2 regions of the Sphingopyxis sp. YR583 genome follow, and region 1 is predicted to be linked to the other one. Evidence: predicted binding sites of a transcription regulator. Region 1 holds the regulator's gene; the other holds the start of a gene.
The links. The regulator LexA, encoded in region 1, represses DNA repair genes until DNA is damaged. The targets are predictions, from matches to a motif close to GTTCCNCNCTTGTTCT.

Region 1 (7,742 bases):
GCAGGCGGTGGTGTTCGAGAAATTCGAGCGCCTCGGCCGCACCGATAGCGGCGGGTCGGGGCTCGGCCTTTACATCGCGCGCCGCCTGGCGCGGGCGATGGACGGCGACCTCACCGTCGACAGCGCGCCGGGGCAGGGCGCGCGCTTCACGCTGAGCCTGCCGGCGCGCGAGGCCTGAACCGAAGGGCTCGAATCGAAACGGCGGCGCAGTTCCCTGCACCGCCGCTGCGAATTTCCAGATATCGGGCGCTTAGCGCTTGTCGACCGGAACAAACGGACGATGCGTCGGGCCGGTGTAGAGCTGGCGCGGGCGGCCGATCTTCTGCGCGGGATCCGAGATCATTTCGTTCCACTGCGCGACCCAGCCGACGGTGCGGGCGAGCGCGAAGAGCGCGGTGAACATCGTCGTCGGGAAACCGATCGCCGACAGGATGACACCCGAATAGAAATCGACGTTCGGGAACAGCTTCTTCTCGACGAAATAGGGGTCGTTGAGTGCCATTTCCTCAAGCTGCAGCGCGACTTCGAAGACCGGGTCGTTGACCTTCAGCGCGTCGAACACTTCGCGCACCGTCTTCTGCATGACCGTCGCGCGCGGGTCATAGTTTTTGTAGACGCGGTGACCGAAGCCCATCAGGCGGAACGGATCGTCCTTGTCCTTGGCGCGCGCGATATATTCGGGGATGCGTTCCGGACGGCCGATTTCGCGCAGCATGTTGAGCGCGGCTTCGTTCGCGCCGCCATGCGCCGGACCCCAAAGGCAGGCGATGCCCGCCGCGATGCATGCAAAGGGATTGGCACCCGACGAACCCGCGAGGCGAACGGTCGAGGTCGACGCATTCTGCTCGTGATCGGCGTGCAGGATGAAGATGCGATCGAGAGCGCGCTCGACGGCGGGAACGACCTCATATTCCTCGGCGGGAACGCCGAAGGTCATGCGCAGGAAATTGCCGGTGTAGCTCAGCTTGTTGTCGGGGTAGACGAACGGCTGGCCGACCGAATATTTATAGGCCATCGCGGCGATCGTCGGCATTTTCGCGATCAGGCGGTGGCTGGCGATCATCCGCTGGTGCGGATCGTGGATCTCGGTCGAATCGTGATAGAAAGCGCTGAGTGCGCCGACGACGCCGCACATGACGGCCATCGGGTGCGCATCACGGCGGAAGCCGCGATAGAAGGTCGCGAGCTGTTCGTGCAGCATCGTGTGACGCGTGATCGTATTGTCGAAATCGGACAGTTCCTGCGCGTTCGGCAGCTCGCCGTTCAGCAGCAAGTAGCAGGTTTCCATGAAGCTCGAATGTTCGGCGAGGTCGCCGATCGCATAACCGCGGTGCAGCAGGACGCCTTCATCGCCGTCGATATAGGTGATCTGCGATTCGCAGCTCGCGGTCGAAGTGAAGCCGGGGTCGTAAGTGAAAGCGCCAGTTTGCGCGTAGAATTTGCGGATGTCGACGACGTCCGGGCCAACGGTGCCCGACAGGACAGGGCTGTCGACGGTCTTGTCGCCCAGCGTGATTTTCGCGGTGTCGGTCATATATTTTTTCCCTGTACTGACGGCGGGGAGAGAGAGTGGCTACGCCCCTGCCGGATAATGTTGCGCTGCGTCAAGTCGCGCCAGACTTACTTCGCGTCCGAGCAACAGCAGCACGTCGAAAATTCCCGGGGAAACGGTTCGGCCGGTTAGTGCTGCGCGTAGCGGTTGCGCCAATTTGCCCAGCCCCAGTTCGGCGGCTTCGGCTTCGGCACGCACGGCGGCATCCAGCTCTTCTGTCGTCCAATCGTTCAGCCCGCGCAGTCGCTCCGTCACGGCAGCAAGCAGGCCTTCGGGCGCGGCCTTCAGCACCTCGCCCGCCTTTTCGTCCACCGGCAACGGGTCCGGCTGGAACAGGAAGATCGCGCCATCGGCGATTTCGTCGAGCGTCTTGGCACGCGGTTTCAGCGATTCCATCGCGCGCGTCAGCAGGTCGCGGTCGGCGCCGTCGAGAGTGCGGCCGACGAGTTTCTCGACCCGCGGCGCGATCAGACCGGCGAGCCGGGCGTCGTCGGCTTCGCGCAGATAATGGCCGTTCAGATTTTCCAGTTTCTTGAAGTCGAAGCGCGAGGGCGAGCGACCGACATGGTCGAGGTCGAACCACTCGGTCGCCTGCGCACGGCTGATGATCTCATCATCACCATGACCCCAGCCAAGGCGCAGGAGGTAATTGTTCACCGCCTCGGGGAGATAACCCATTGCGTCGCGATAGGCGTCGACGCCGAGCGCGCCGTGGCGCTTCGACAGCTTCGCGCCGTCGGCGCCGTGGATCAGCGGCACATGCGCGTAAACCGGTTCGCGCCAGTTCATCGAGCGGATGAGCGCTAGCTGGCGGAAAGCATTGTTCAGATGGTCGTCGCCGCGGATCACATGCGTGACGCCCATGTCATTGTCGTCGACGACGACGCTCAGCATATAGGTCGGCGTCCCGTCGCTGCGCAGCAGGACGAAATCGTCGAGTTCGGCGTTCTGGACGGTGACTTCGCCCTGAACCTTGTCGGCAATGGTCACCGCGCCCTCCTGCGGCGCGCGCAGCCGGATGACATGCGGGATCGACGGATCGCCGTCGTTACGGTCGCGCCAAGGGCTGCGGACGCGGAAAGGCAGGCGCTTTTCCTGCGCCTCTGCGCGCATCGCGGCGAGTTCGTCCTGCGTCAGATAACAGCGATAGGCTTCACCCTTTGCGAGCAGGTCGTGCGCGACCTCGGCATGGCGGGGCGCACGGGCGAACTGGAACACGGTCTCGCCGTCCCAGTCCAAATCGAGCCACTGCATCCCGTCGATAATCGCGTCGATTGCGGCATCGGTCGAGCGCGCGCGGTCGGTATCCTCGATGCGAAGCAGGAATTTGCCGCCGTGGTGGCGGGCAAACAGCCAGTTAAACAGGGCAGTGCGCGCGCCGCCGATATGCAGATAGCCGGTCGGCGATGGCGCAAAGCGCGTGACGACATCGGCGCCGGTCGCTTCGGAGATCGCTTCTGCCACTTTGGTCTCGTTTTCGGTTGCCACTCCGGCCTCTTTCACTCAATTTGCCGCCCTCTGGGCGGGGATCGGGGGAGCCCCTAGCATGGCGACAAGGCTGCTTCAAACGCCCATTGCGGCTCGCTGGGCAACTATCCTGCATCGGATCGGTCCCGCGCTCGAAGCTCGGCTCGAGGCGGAGCGCGAGCGGATCGGGCTCTGGTTGCCCGTTGCGCTGGGCGCCGGCATCGCCGCCTGGTTCGCCTTACCTGCCGAGACGCATTGGATCGGGTTCCTTCTGCTAATGGCGGGCGGCATGTGCGCAGGCGCGCTGATCGGCTGGAACAACCGCTCCGGGCGGATGGTCGTCGTGGGATGCGGCGTTATGGCGGCGGGCGTGTTGTTGATCTGGGCGCGCGCCATATGGGTCGCGGCGCCGGTGCTCGCGGCGCCCGTGGTGACCGAGTTTTCCGCAATCGTCGAGCGCGCCGAGCCCTTGCCGGCCAAGGGACAGATTCGCATTCTCGCTCTGCCCCAGCAGCGCAGCGATCTGCCGCCGCGGGTGCGGTTGACGTTGCGCAGCGAACAGGCCGCTGACCTCACCGATGGCGAAACGATCGGCGTCCGCGCGCGATTGATGCCGCCGCCTACGGCAAGCCTGCCGGGGGGGTATGATTTTGCCCAGCGGGCATGGTTCGACCGGATCGGGGCGGTCGGGACGGTGCTCGGCGATATTTCCCGGGCACCAGCGCAAAGGGGCGCGACGCCGCCACTGCGCGCGCGGCTCAGCGCGCATATTCACGATCGGATAGAAGGCTCGCCCGGGGGAATCGCCGCCGCGCTGGTCACGGGCGACCGCGGCGCGATCAGCGAAGCCGACGAGGAGGCGATGCGGCGGAGCGGATTGGCGCATCTCCTGTCGATCAGCGGGCTGCATGTGACCGCCGTCGTCGGATTTGCGATGTTCCTGACGCTGCGGCTGCTGGCGCTGAACCGGCGGCTCGCGCTCGCGGGCTATGTCCTGTCGCTTGCCGCCGCCGCAGGGGCACTGGCGGGTGGCGGATACACATTGCTCGCGGGTGCCGAGGTGCCGACGCTGCGCTCATTTATCGCCGCCCTGCTTGTCCTCGTCGCGTTCCTTATGGGGCGTGAGGCGCTGACGCTGCGGCTCGTCGCCGCCGGTGCGTTGATCGCCCTCGTCTGGCGCCCCGAGTCGCTCGCGGGACCGAGTTTCCAACTGAGCTTCGCCGCCGTCACCGCTATCATCGCATTGCACGAGAGTCGGCCGATGCGAGCGTTTCTCGCACGGCGCGATGAGACGTGGCTGTTTCGGCTGGGGCGCGGCGTCGCCGGGCTGCTGATTACCGGGCTGATTGTCGAAGTGGCGCTGGCGCCGATCGCGCTGTTCCATTTCCACAAGGCGGGTCTCTACGGCGCGCTCGCCAATGTGGTCGCGATTCCGCTCACAACCTTTGTCATCATGCCGTTCGAGGCGCTGGCGCTCCTGTTTGATACGATCGGGGCGGGGGCGCCCTTCTGGTGGATCACCGAACAGGCGTTGCGGCTCCTGTTGTGGCTCGCACATGCCGTCGCCGACGCACCAGGTGCGGTGGCAACGCTGCCGAGCTTTCCTCCATGGGGTTTTGGCCTCGCGGTTTTCGGCGGGCTGTGGATATTGCTTTGGCAAACGCGCTGGCGCCATGCAGGGTTCGTTCCGCTGGCGATCGGCGCGGCAACATTGCTTTTTCAGCCGCGCCCCGACCTGCTCGTCACCGGCGATGGCCGCCACATCGCCGCGGCGCTGCCCGATGGCAGCTACGCGTTGCTGCGCGACCGGGCGGGCGACTATATCCGCGATACGATGGCGGAAGCGGCGGGGACCGACATGCCGCTGGCGGCGTTGGCAGGTCTCGGCCATGTCGAATGCAATCGCGATTTCTGCCGCTGGAAGCAGGGGCGGGGCAGAGCGCAATATGTCATTCTTGCATCGCGCGGGCGCGACCGGATCGAGGGCGCCGATATGGCGGCCGCCTGCGCGGCGGCTGATGTCGTGATCAGCGATCGCTGGTTACCGCGCGAGTGCGCCGGGCGCTGGATGACGATCGATCGCGACAGCCTTGCGGCCAGCGGCGGCCTAGCGCTCTACCTCGGTGAAACGCCCAAGGCCGTCGCCACGCTCAAGGCGGGCGACGGGCATCCCTGGCGGCTGCCGCAGCAGCTTAGTGGTAACGACGAAGCAATCCCGACAGACGACCCTGCACGATGACGCGATCGGCGGGGTAGCGCTGCGGCTCATAGGCGCTGTTCGCGGGGTCGAGACGGATCATCTGCCCTTCGCGGCGAAAATATTTGAGCGTCGCGTCCTGCCCGTCGACGAGCGCGACGACGATGTCGCCTTCGCGCGCGGTGCTCGCTTTCTGGATCAGAGCATAATCGCCGTCGAAAATCCCCGCTTCGACCATCGAGTCGCCGGAGATTTCGAGCGCATAATGTTCGCCCGAGCCGAGCAGTGCGGCGGGAACGGCCAGATTATTGTGATCCTCGAAGGCCTCGATCGGGACGCCCGCCGCGATCTTGCCGTGGAGCGGGATCTCGATGACGTCGTTCGCGGCGATCGGCTTGAGCGCCGGGGCGGGCTTGCGGAGCGGAACCACATTGTCGCTACGCTCACGCACCGCGGGCTTCACAGCCTCGGGCACCTTGAGAACCTCGAGCGCGCGGGCCCGGTTGGGCAGGCGGCGGAGAAAACCTCTTTCTTCCAAGGCGCTTATCAGCCGGTGTATGCCCGATTTCGATTTGAGACCAAGCGCTTCCTTCATCTCCTCGAACGACGGCGAAATGCCGCTCGAATCAAGGCGTTCCTGGATGAAGTGGAGCAGTTCATGCTGCTTCGCGGTCAACATCGTTCGTTCTCCATGATGCCAATTCCGGACATATTGAGAACGATAGTGGAACAAAGCGGAATTTGTCAAGCGATGACAAGATAATCCGCGAGGTCGCCCGCATCGCGTGCCGGGGCGCCGATGTCGCGGATCAGCAGCGCGTTCGCCGAGGCGAGGGGAAGGGTGCGGCCGCTTTCCTGCCCGATCAACGGCGTCAGGCGCCCGTTTTCGAGTCGCGCGCGCAGATAGTCGCGGCGTGTGCCGCCTTCGGCAAGGGCGGCGGCGAGCGGGGCCTGATGGACGGGCGGCAGCGGATCGGCCGCCCCGGCAAGGTGGCGGACGAGCGGCAGGAGAAAGAGCGTCGCGGTGACGAAGGCCGAGGAGGGGTTGCCGGGCAGGCCAAGCAGGATCGCGTCGCCCAGCGTTCCGGCGATCAGCGGCTTGCCGGGGCGCATCGCGATTTTCCAGAAATCGAGCTGCCCGCCTGCGTCGCCCAGCGCGCCGCGAACATGGTCGTGGTCGCCGACCGATGCGCCCCCGACGGTCACGATGACGTCGTGACGTCGCGCCAACTCTTTCAGAACCTTGGCAAGTGTCTCGCGGTCGTCGCGGACATGGTGCGGCAGGATGACCCCGTCGACCTCGCCCGACAGCATTGCCGCGAGCATCACGCCATTGCTGTCGGGGATCTGCCCCGGGGCAAGAGTGCGCCCGGGCTGGACCAGCTCGTCGCCGGTGGTGAGGATCGCGACGCGCGCGCGGCGCCCGACGGCAAGTTCGCCCGCACCGCTCATCGCCGCGGCGGCGATCGCGCCGGGGGTCAGGCGCGTGCCGGCGGGAAGCAGGCAGTCGCCGGCAGCGAAGTCGGCGGCTTGCGAGCGGATATGGCGCCCGCGCGCGCCGGGGCCGTCACCGGTCGACCGCAGCCTGTCGTCTTCGCGCACGACGTCTTCCTGCACGATCACCGTGTCGGCGCCCGCCGGGAGCATCGCGCCGGTGAAGATCCGCATCGCTTCGCCGGGCCCGACCGCAAGGTCCGGCGCGGCGCCCGCGGCGGTTTCGCCGATGACGGTCCACGGACCCGGAAGATCGTCGAAGCGGATCGCATAGCCGTCCATCGCCGACAGCGGCGCCGCGGGCTGATCGCGCAGCGCGTTCACATCATGCGAGAGATAGCGGCCAAGCGATTCGGAAAAGGCGATATTTTCGCTGCCGAGCGGCGCGCACAGCGCCAGGAGCCGCGCCTGTGCTTCCTCGACCGGAAGCAGGCCGCTCATGCGGCGCGCCAGTCGCCCGAGCGGCCGCCGCTCTTTTCGAGCAGGCGGATGTCGCCGAGGATCATCGCGCGGTCGAGCGCCTTTGCCATGTCATAGAGGGTGAGGAGCGCCACCGAAGCGGCGGTGAGCGCCTCCATCTCGACGCCGGTCTGTCCCGTCGTCTGCGCAACAGCAACGACCGATATCCCATTGTCTTCCCATATAAAGTCTATGCCCACCATGGTCAGTGCGAGCGGATGGCAGAGCGGAATGAGGTCGGCGGTGCGTTTGGCGCCCATGATACCGGCGATGCGCGCGGTCGAGAGCACGTCGCCCTTGGGCGCATTGCCGCTGCGGATCGCGTCGAGCGCCTCGGGCGACATGATGATGCGCCCGCCGGCGACCGCTCGCCGCTGCGTTGCGGGCTTGGCGCCGACATCGACCATATGCGCGGTGCCGGTTTCGTCGAGGTGAGTCGGTTTGGGTGTCATGTGTTCGCAGCCAAGCAACGCGGGGCGGGAAAGGCAAGGGGGATGACCGAGCGGAAATGATAGGCGCCAAGCTGTGGCCGCTTTTGCGGGGCAGTTTTGGTGTAGGTAGGGATCGCGGATG
Region 2 (7,742 bases), on a different contig from region 1:
GCGGCGAACTCGTCCGCCTGTGGGGCGAGGAACTCCGCGCCGCGAAGGACGATCTGGCGAAATTGGTGACGATCGAGGCGGGCAAGGTCCCGTCCGAGGGCGCGGGCGAAGTGCAGGAGATGATCGACATCTGCGATTTCGCGGTTGGGCTTTCGCGCCAGCTTTACGGCCTGACGATCGCGACCGAACGGCCAGGGCACCGGATGATGGAGGTCTGGCATCCGCTCGGCGTTGTCGGGGTGATTTCCGCGTTCAATTTCCCCGTCGCGGTATGGGCGTGGAACGCGGCGGTCGCGCTGGTGTGCGGCAACAGCGTGGTGTGGAAGCCGTCGGAAAAGACGCCGCTGACCGCACTGGCGACGCAGGCGATTTTCGAGCGAGCGCTGGCGCGCTTCGGTGATGCGCCCGAAGGAGTGGCACAGCTGCTGGTCGGTGGGCGCGAGGCGGGCGAGGCGTTGGTCGACGACAAGCGCGTCGCGTTGGTGTCGGCGACCGGCTCGACGCGGATGGGGCGTGCGGTGGCCCCGCGACTGGCCGGGCGTTTCGCACGGGCGATCCTCGAGCTGGGGGGAAACAACGGCGTAATCGTCGCACCGTCGGCCGACCTCGACCTTGCGCTGCGCGGCGTCGCGTTCGGCGCGATGGGAACCGCGGGACAGCGCTGTACGACGACGCGACGGTTGTTCCTGCACGACAGCATCTATGACGGTTTCGTCGCGAGGCTGAAGGCGGCCTATGCCAGCGTCGGCGTCGGCAACCCGCTCGAGGGCGAGGTACTTGTGGGCCCGCTGATCGATCGCGCGGCCTATGAGATGATGCAGGACGCGTTGACGGCCGCCGAAGCCGCGGGCGGGGTCGTTCATGGCGGCAAGCGGGTGGGTGAGGGTGAAAGCTTCTATGTGAAGCCCGCGCTCGTCGAGATGCCGGGGCAGGTCGGACCGGTGCTGGAGGAGACGTTCGCGCCGATCCTCTATGTGATGCGCTATTATGATCTCGATGCGGTGATCGAGCTGCACAACGATGTTGCGGCCGGACTGTCGTCGGCGATCTTCACCACCGACATGCGCGAGGCCGAACGTTTTCTCGTGGCGAGCGACTGCGGTATCGCGAACGTCAATCTTGGCACTTCGGGCGCAGAGATCGGCGGGGCGTTCGGGGGCGAGAAGGAAACCGGCGGCGGACGCGAGAGCGGATCCGACAGCTGGAAGGCCTATATGCGCCGCGCGACCAACACGCTGAACTATTCGGACGCGCTGCCGTTGGCGCAGGGCGTGTCGTTCGACATCTGACGGGATCGATCAGTAGCAGTCCCATTGGTAGAAGATCTTGCTGAAGTCGCGCTTCAGCAGGTCTTCGCGCCGGATCATGAACTGACCCTGCCCCGAATCGCCCCACATGATATGGTCGTCGCTCCACAGGTTGAGGAGGACGCGGTCGACGTCCTGATAGGGCGGGCTCGAACGCCAGTCTGACTGGGTAAAGCCGGGATGGCCGCCGACATGATGGCCCTGAACCGCCAGCTCATTCTGCTTTTCGGCAAAATCATAGATGCGGTCGCCTTTGGTGCGATCGTTCAGCAGCGTTTCGAGATCGCGTTCGGCGAGCCAGGATTCGACCGAGGGAAACTGATCGGTTCGCTTCGGTTTCAGCGCGATGCCGCGCGCGACCGTGGCGTCGGCAAGCGGTGAGTAATCGTCGATCCCGTGGTCGCCCGAGGGCCGTCCAAAGTGCAGCTTGCCGGGGCCTCCCATCGTCTCGCGCCAGATGACGCGGAACTTGCCGGCCTCGGGCTTTTCGAAATTCGCCCCATAGAGATCGTCGCGGGCGATGAAGAATTGCAGGACGCCGCTGGTCGGATAGTCGGGCAGCGGCGGCAGTTCGGCGAAATCGACCTGTGCGAGGAAAGACATCGGCCGCCCTCCCGCGTCGGCGGGCCAGGCTTCACCTGTCGCCAGCCAGACCGGGCCACCGATGCGCGTGCCGGCTGGGGTCGCGGGCGCGGGACCCGCCGGTTCGAGATCGATGGCGGGGAGGCTGTGCTTTTTCTGCCACGCGGCAAATTCGGCCACCGCCGGATCGCGCAGCATGTTCTGCATCGTCGGCTCGGCCTGTGTTTCAGGTGTGCAGCCCAACGCGCCTGCCAATGCCAATGCGGCGGGGATCAGTATCTTTCGCATGAGCGAGACCTATCGTTTCCGCCGATCGTGCGCGAGCGATTGTTGCGACGCTCCGGTCAGGTCGCGCGCCAACCGAAACGATCTTCACCCATCGCGACGATCTCGCCCGCCGTGCCGACCGGTTCGGCCTTGCCGTCGGTCAGGAATGCCAGCATCGCCGCGTCGGCAACGTCGACATGCGCCAATGTGCGTTTGTCCGCGGGCGTCCGCGCGACGACGACACCGGCTTTCGGCGCGCCATCGCGGCCGTAGAACACTGTGTAGCTTTCGATGGTCGCCGGTCCGGTATAATCCTCGACCAGTTCGGGAACCGGGCCGCGTTTGGTTTCGGCTTCGGCCTGATAGTCGAAGTCCTGCGGGAAATTCGCGGCGGCGATCGGCTGGTTGCCGAGGACGATGCAGTGGTTGTCGGTCGCAAAACCGCCGTTGGCGAAGAGGAAGCCATAGCGGCCTTCGGTGCGCAGCTTGTCCACCATCGAGACGACGGCATGGCTCATATAATTGGCGATCGGGCCGCCTCCGAAGGTCAGGCCGCCGAATACCGTTGCCGGGCGGTCCCACGGCCAGCCGAGGATGCGCCGCGCCATCTTGGGCACACAGGGGAAGCAGCTGTAGAGTTCGACGCAGTCGAAATCATCGACGCTCATCTGGTTCAGTTCCAGCGTGCGGGTGATCGACGTTTCCATACTGACGCTGCCGTCGTAGCGGTCGCGGTGCAGGATGTTTGCCGGCTCCTTTGCCGCGGCGCCCATGCCGACGTAGATCAGCCGGTCTTCCGATATCCCGCGGCGGCGCGCTTCGGCGAGGCTGGCGACGAGGAAACCGGCGCCCTGATTGACCGACGAGTTGGCGACCATCAGCTTCGAATAGGGAAAAGCGATCGGGCGGTTGCGCTCGTCGACCTTGAGAATGTCCTCGGGGGTCGCTGGTTTGCGAATCCAGGCGCCATCGTTCGCGGCGGCGACGTCCGAGAAACGCGACCAGATTTCGGCGCTTTCGAACTGGGCGTCCTCAAGGCTTTCGCCCCATGCCGCGCGGGTCGCATTTTCATAGAGCGGATAGACGTCGACCGGCGCGGCGAGGCCATGCTTCTGCGCATAATTGGGCTCGCGCCGCGTCGCGACCTTGCGGATCGCATTATAGCTTTTGTCTTCGCCGCTCGCGGCCTTGGCAGCGCGTCCGGCGGCGGTGCGCAGCGCCTCGGCCCCCACGATCGCGGCGAGCTTGACTTCGCCCGCGCCGATGCGGTTCGCGGCTTCGTTGAGCAGGCGAATGGGCGTGTCGCCGTGCGGCGCCGCCGACTGATAATTGATCGCGGGCGCGGCGCCGATCGCCGCGGCGAGCGGTTCGGGCAGCTTGCCGAGGCTGTGGAAGCTGATCTGGTCGACGATCGCGAGGCTGTCGATTTCGGCGAGCGGGACGCCGGCGTCCGCCGCCGCGACCTTCAGCGCGGCGACCATCAGGCCGAGCGAGTCGAGCCCCTGATCGGGATCTTCGGGGCGGTCATTGACCTGTCCGACGCCGATGATGACGGGAATGCGTTCGGGATCGATCATCGCCGGTTCCTGGCCCATGTCAGCGCGCCTTCCATTCGGGCTTGCGCTTCTGCGCGAAGGCAAGCGGGCCTTCGCGCGCGTCTTCGCTCGCCATCAACACCTTGCGCTCGCGCTTATTGTCGTCCCAGTGCGTGTCGTCGCCGGCGATCTGACCGTCGATGATGCGGAGTGCGACGCGCTTCGACGCCTGCACCGACAGCGGGGCATTGCCCGCGATCTTTTCGGCGAGTGCGATCGCGGTCGGCATCAGATCGGCGAGCGGGACGACGCGGTTGGCAAAGCCATAGCGCAGCGCGGTCGGCGCGTCGAAAGGGTCGCCGGTCAGCAGATGCTCCATCGCGACTTTCTGCGGCAATTGCTTGACGATGCGGAAGGCTCCGCCCGCTGCGGCGAACAGGCCGACCTTGACCTCGGGTAGACCGAACTGCGCATTTTCAGAAGCGACGACGAGGTCGCACATCAGCGCGAGTTCGCAGCCGCCGCCGAAAGCGAAGCCGTTGACCGCGCCGATCACCGGCTTCGAGATCGGATGCGCGGCAAAACCGCCGAAACCCCATGCCTGCTGGGCCTTGTCCTCGGGGGCAAGCGCCCCACCGCGCGATAATGAGACCAGATCGGCGCCGGCGCAGAAAGCCTTGTCGCCCGCGCCGGTGATGATGACGACACGGATTTCCGCGTCGTTCTCCGCTTCTTCAAGCGCGGTGCCGATGCCGACATGAACGTCCGCATTGACTGCGTTGCGCGCCTCGGGACGGTTGATCGTCACGATCAGAATATGGCCCTGACGGGTGGTCAGAACGGCGGGCTGCGCGGCGTCGGTCATATTGTCTCTCCCTGCGCCGGACCCGCGAGGGCGCGAATCCGGCTGTCGGGAAAACTATCGGCCGAAGTTAACGTTTACGTCAACTGCTAAGAGCGGGAGGCTGGCCTCAGATCGACTGGCCGGTCTTCGCCCAGTCGGCGAGGAAGCCTTCGATGCCCTTTTCGGTGAGGATATGCTTGAACAGCCCCTTGATGACCGACGGCGGCGCGGTCATCACGTCGGCGCCGATCTTGGCGGCTTCGAGGACGTGAATGCCGTGGCGCACGCTCGCGACGAGGATCTCGGTTTCATAGCCGTAATTGTCGTAGATCAAGCGGATGTCGGAAATGAGCTGCATTCCGTCGAAGCCATTGTCGTCGTGGCGGCCGACGAATGGCGAGACGAACGTCGCGCCGGCCTTGGCCGCGAGCAGCGCCTGCGCTGCCGAGAAGCAGAGGGTGACATTGACCATCGTGCCGTCGCCGGTCAGCGCCTTGCAGGTCTTGAGCCCGTCGATCGTCAGCGGCACCTTAATGCAGACATTGGGAGCGATCTTGCGGAGGATTTCGGCCTCTTTCATCATCGTCGCATGGTCGAGCGCGACGACCTCGGCCGACACGGGGCCGTCGGTCAGCGCACAGATTTCCTTCGTCACTTCCTTGAAATCGCGGCCCGACTTGGCGATCAGCGACGGGTTGGTCGTGACCCCGTCGAGCAGGCCCGTTGCGGCGAGTTCCTGGATGTCGGCGATTTCGGCGGTGTCGGCGAAGAATTTCATGGCGCGGGGCTTTCCTGTGGGAAGGTGATTCGGGTTTGAAGCTCCCCTAGAACAACGCGCGATAAATATGAACCGCCGCGCCGGATTTGGACTAGTGTTCGACCTTTGTTCCAGTTAAGCGCGAAGCTATGGCCAAAGCGAAACGTCAATATGTCTGCCAGAATTGCGGGGGCGTCTCATACCGCTGGCAGGGGCAATGCGCCGATTGCGGCGAGTGGAATACGCTCGTCGAAGAGGCCGCCGAAACGGTATTCTCTGCGAAACATGATCTTAGTCGCGGCGGGCGAACGCTCGCGCTCGAAACGCTCGATGCCGAAAGCAAGATGCCCGAACGCATGCTGTGCGGGATCGCCGAGTTCGATCGCGCGCTTGGTGGCGGTTTCGTTGCTGGATCGGCAACGCTGATCGGCGGCGATCCCGGGATTGGCAAATCGACCTTGCTCTTGCAGGCGGCGGGTCGGCTCGCGAAGGCGGGCAAGTCGGTCGTCTATATCAGTGGTGAGGAAGCCGCAGGGCAGGTGCGGCTCCGCGCGCAGAGATTGGGACTCGGCGACGCGCCGGTCGCGCTCGCGAGCGCGACATCGGTGCGCGATATCCTCGCTACGCTCGAAGGACGGCGCGCCGATTTCGTCGTGATCGATTCGATCCAGACGATGCACAGCGACCTGATCGACAGCGCGCCGGGAACGGTGAGCCAGGTCCGCGCGAGCGCGCAGGAACTGATCCGCTATGCCAAGGACAGCGACACCGCGATCGTGCTCGTCGGCCATGTTACCAAGGACGGAACGATCGCGGGACCGCGCGTGCTTGAACATATGGTCGATACGGTGCTGGCGTTCGAGGGCGAGCGCAGCCACCAATATCGCATCCTGCGCGCGGTGAAGAATCGCTTCGGCGGCACCGACGAGATCGGGGTGTTCGCAATGGGCGAGGAGGGGTTGGGCGAGGTGTCGAACCCGTCGAGCCTTTTCCTGACCGATCGCAGCCGCGACGTACCGGGATCGGTCGTGTTTCCGGCGCTGGAGGGAACGCGGCCGGTGCTCGTCGAGGTGCAGGCGCTGACCGTGCGGCTGGCGAGCGGTGCGACACCGCGCAGGGCAGTGGTCGGCTGGGACAGTGGACGGCTCGCCATGGTACTCGCGGTGCTGGAAGCACGGTGCGGGCTCCAGATGGGCGCCGCCGAGGTCTATCTCAACATTGCGGGCGGTTACCGGCTCACCGATCCGGCCGCCGACCTCGCCGTCGCGGCGGCGCTGATCTCTGCGTTCAGCGAGCGGCCGGTCCCCGCCGACGCAATCGTATTCGGCGAACTCTCGCTGTCGGGCGAGGTGCGGCAGGTTTCGCACGACGGGCTGCGGCTGCGCGAGGCGGCGAAGCTCGGTTTCTCCCGCGGTTGGGGGCCAAAGGGCATGAAGCCGGTCGGCGGGATTTCGGTCACGGGTTTCGGCCGGCTCGGCGAACTCGTTGACCTGATGCTCGGGCGGGATTAGCGGACGGCAAATGGGAAGTTTGACCGCTCTGGATATCCTCGTGCTGACGCTGGTGGGCGGCGGCGCGATACTCGGCTTTTCGCGCGGCCTGGTGCAGGAAGTGACGACGCTGCTTGCCTGGGTGCTGGCGATCGCAGCGGTGCGCTTCTTTCACCCGCTCGTCACCGGCCTGCTCGAAGGCTGGGTAGGCGGCGAAGGCGGCGCGGCAATGCTGGCATTCGTGCTGCTGTTCGGCGGCGTGTTCGCGCTCGCCAAATGGGGATCGCGCGCGATGGGTCAGCGCAGCCGCGCATCGCTTGTCGGCGGGTTCGATCGCGGACTTGGCGCAGGCTTCGGTGCGGTCAAGGGGCTGTTGATCGCCTCGATCGGCTTCATGTTGGTGACGCTTCTCTACGATATCGGCTATGGCAATGCACAGCGTCCGGCATGGATGATCGAGAGCCGGACCTATCCGGCGCTCAATGCAACGAGCAGCGCGATGAGCAAAGTGATCGCCGAGCGCCGAGCGCAGGCGCGCGAGGCCGAGACCGAAGCCGCCAAGGCGGACGGGGCCGACAGGTCATGAGCGCGCCGCTCTATAATCGCGACATATTGGCGCTGGCGGTGGCAACCTCAGAATATCTGCCGATCGCCAATGCACGCCACCGGGTGAGCAAGCGCGCGCCGCTGTGCGGCAGCGCGATTATCCTCGATCTCGATACCGACGATGCGGGCCGCATCACGCGTGTCGGCATGCATGTCGAAGCCTGCGCGCTCGGACAGGCGTCGGCGGCGTTGCTCGCGCGCCACGCGTCGGGACTGGCGCTCGCGGAGATCCGCGCGGCGCGTGATGCTATTGCGGGCTGGTTTGCGGGTGAGAGCGACCGGCCCGACTGGCCCGGCTTCGACCTGCTTGCGGCGGCGCAGGGCTATCCCGCGCGTCACGGCGCGATCCTGCTC

Region 2: radA (DNA repair protein RadA) is a predicted target of LexA. The motif match lies at 5,410-5,425, and genes of this name have one in related genera.

What each region holds. Positions count from the first base shown of each region.
Region 1 covers NZ_FNWK01000002.1:562,334-570,075, reverse strand. The annotation lists gene BLW56_RS14755 (sensor histidine kinase) at 1-178, shown strand, start outside; gene BLW56_RS14750 (citrate synthase) at 251-1,534, opposite strand; gene gltX (glutamate--tRNA ligase) at 1,574-3,040, opposite strand; gene BLW56_RS14740 (ComEC/Rec2 family competence protein) at 3,099-5,258, shown strand; gene lexA (transcriptional repressor LexA) at 5,212-5,895, opposite strand; gene glp (molybdopterin molybdotransferase MoeA) at 5,961-7,151, opposite strand; gene moaC (cyclic pyranopterin monophosphate synthase MoaC) at 7,148-7,621, opposite strand.
Region 2 covers NZ_FNWK01000001.1:833,077-840,818, reverse strand. The annotation lists gene BLW56_RS03815 (L-piperidine-6-carboxylate dehydrogenase) at 1-1,289, shown strand, start outside; gene BLW56_RS03810 (YwqG family protein) at 1,299-2,177, opposite strand; gene BLW56_RS03805 (acetyl-CoA acetyltransferase) at 2,234-3,751, opposite strand; gene BLW56_RS03800 (enoyl-CoA hydratase-related protein) at 3,753-4,556, opposite strand; gene fsa (fructose-6-phosphate aldolase) at 4,663-5,313, opposite strand; gene radA (DNA repair protein RadA) at 5,442-6,803, shown strand; gene BLW56_RS03785 (CvpA family protein) at 6,814-7,368, shown strand; gene BLW56_RS03780 (iron-sulfur cluster assembly scaffold protein) at 7,365-7,742, shown strand, end outside.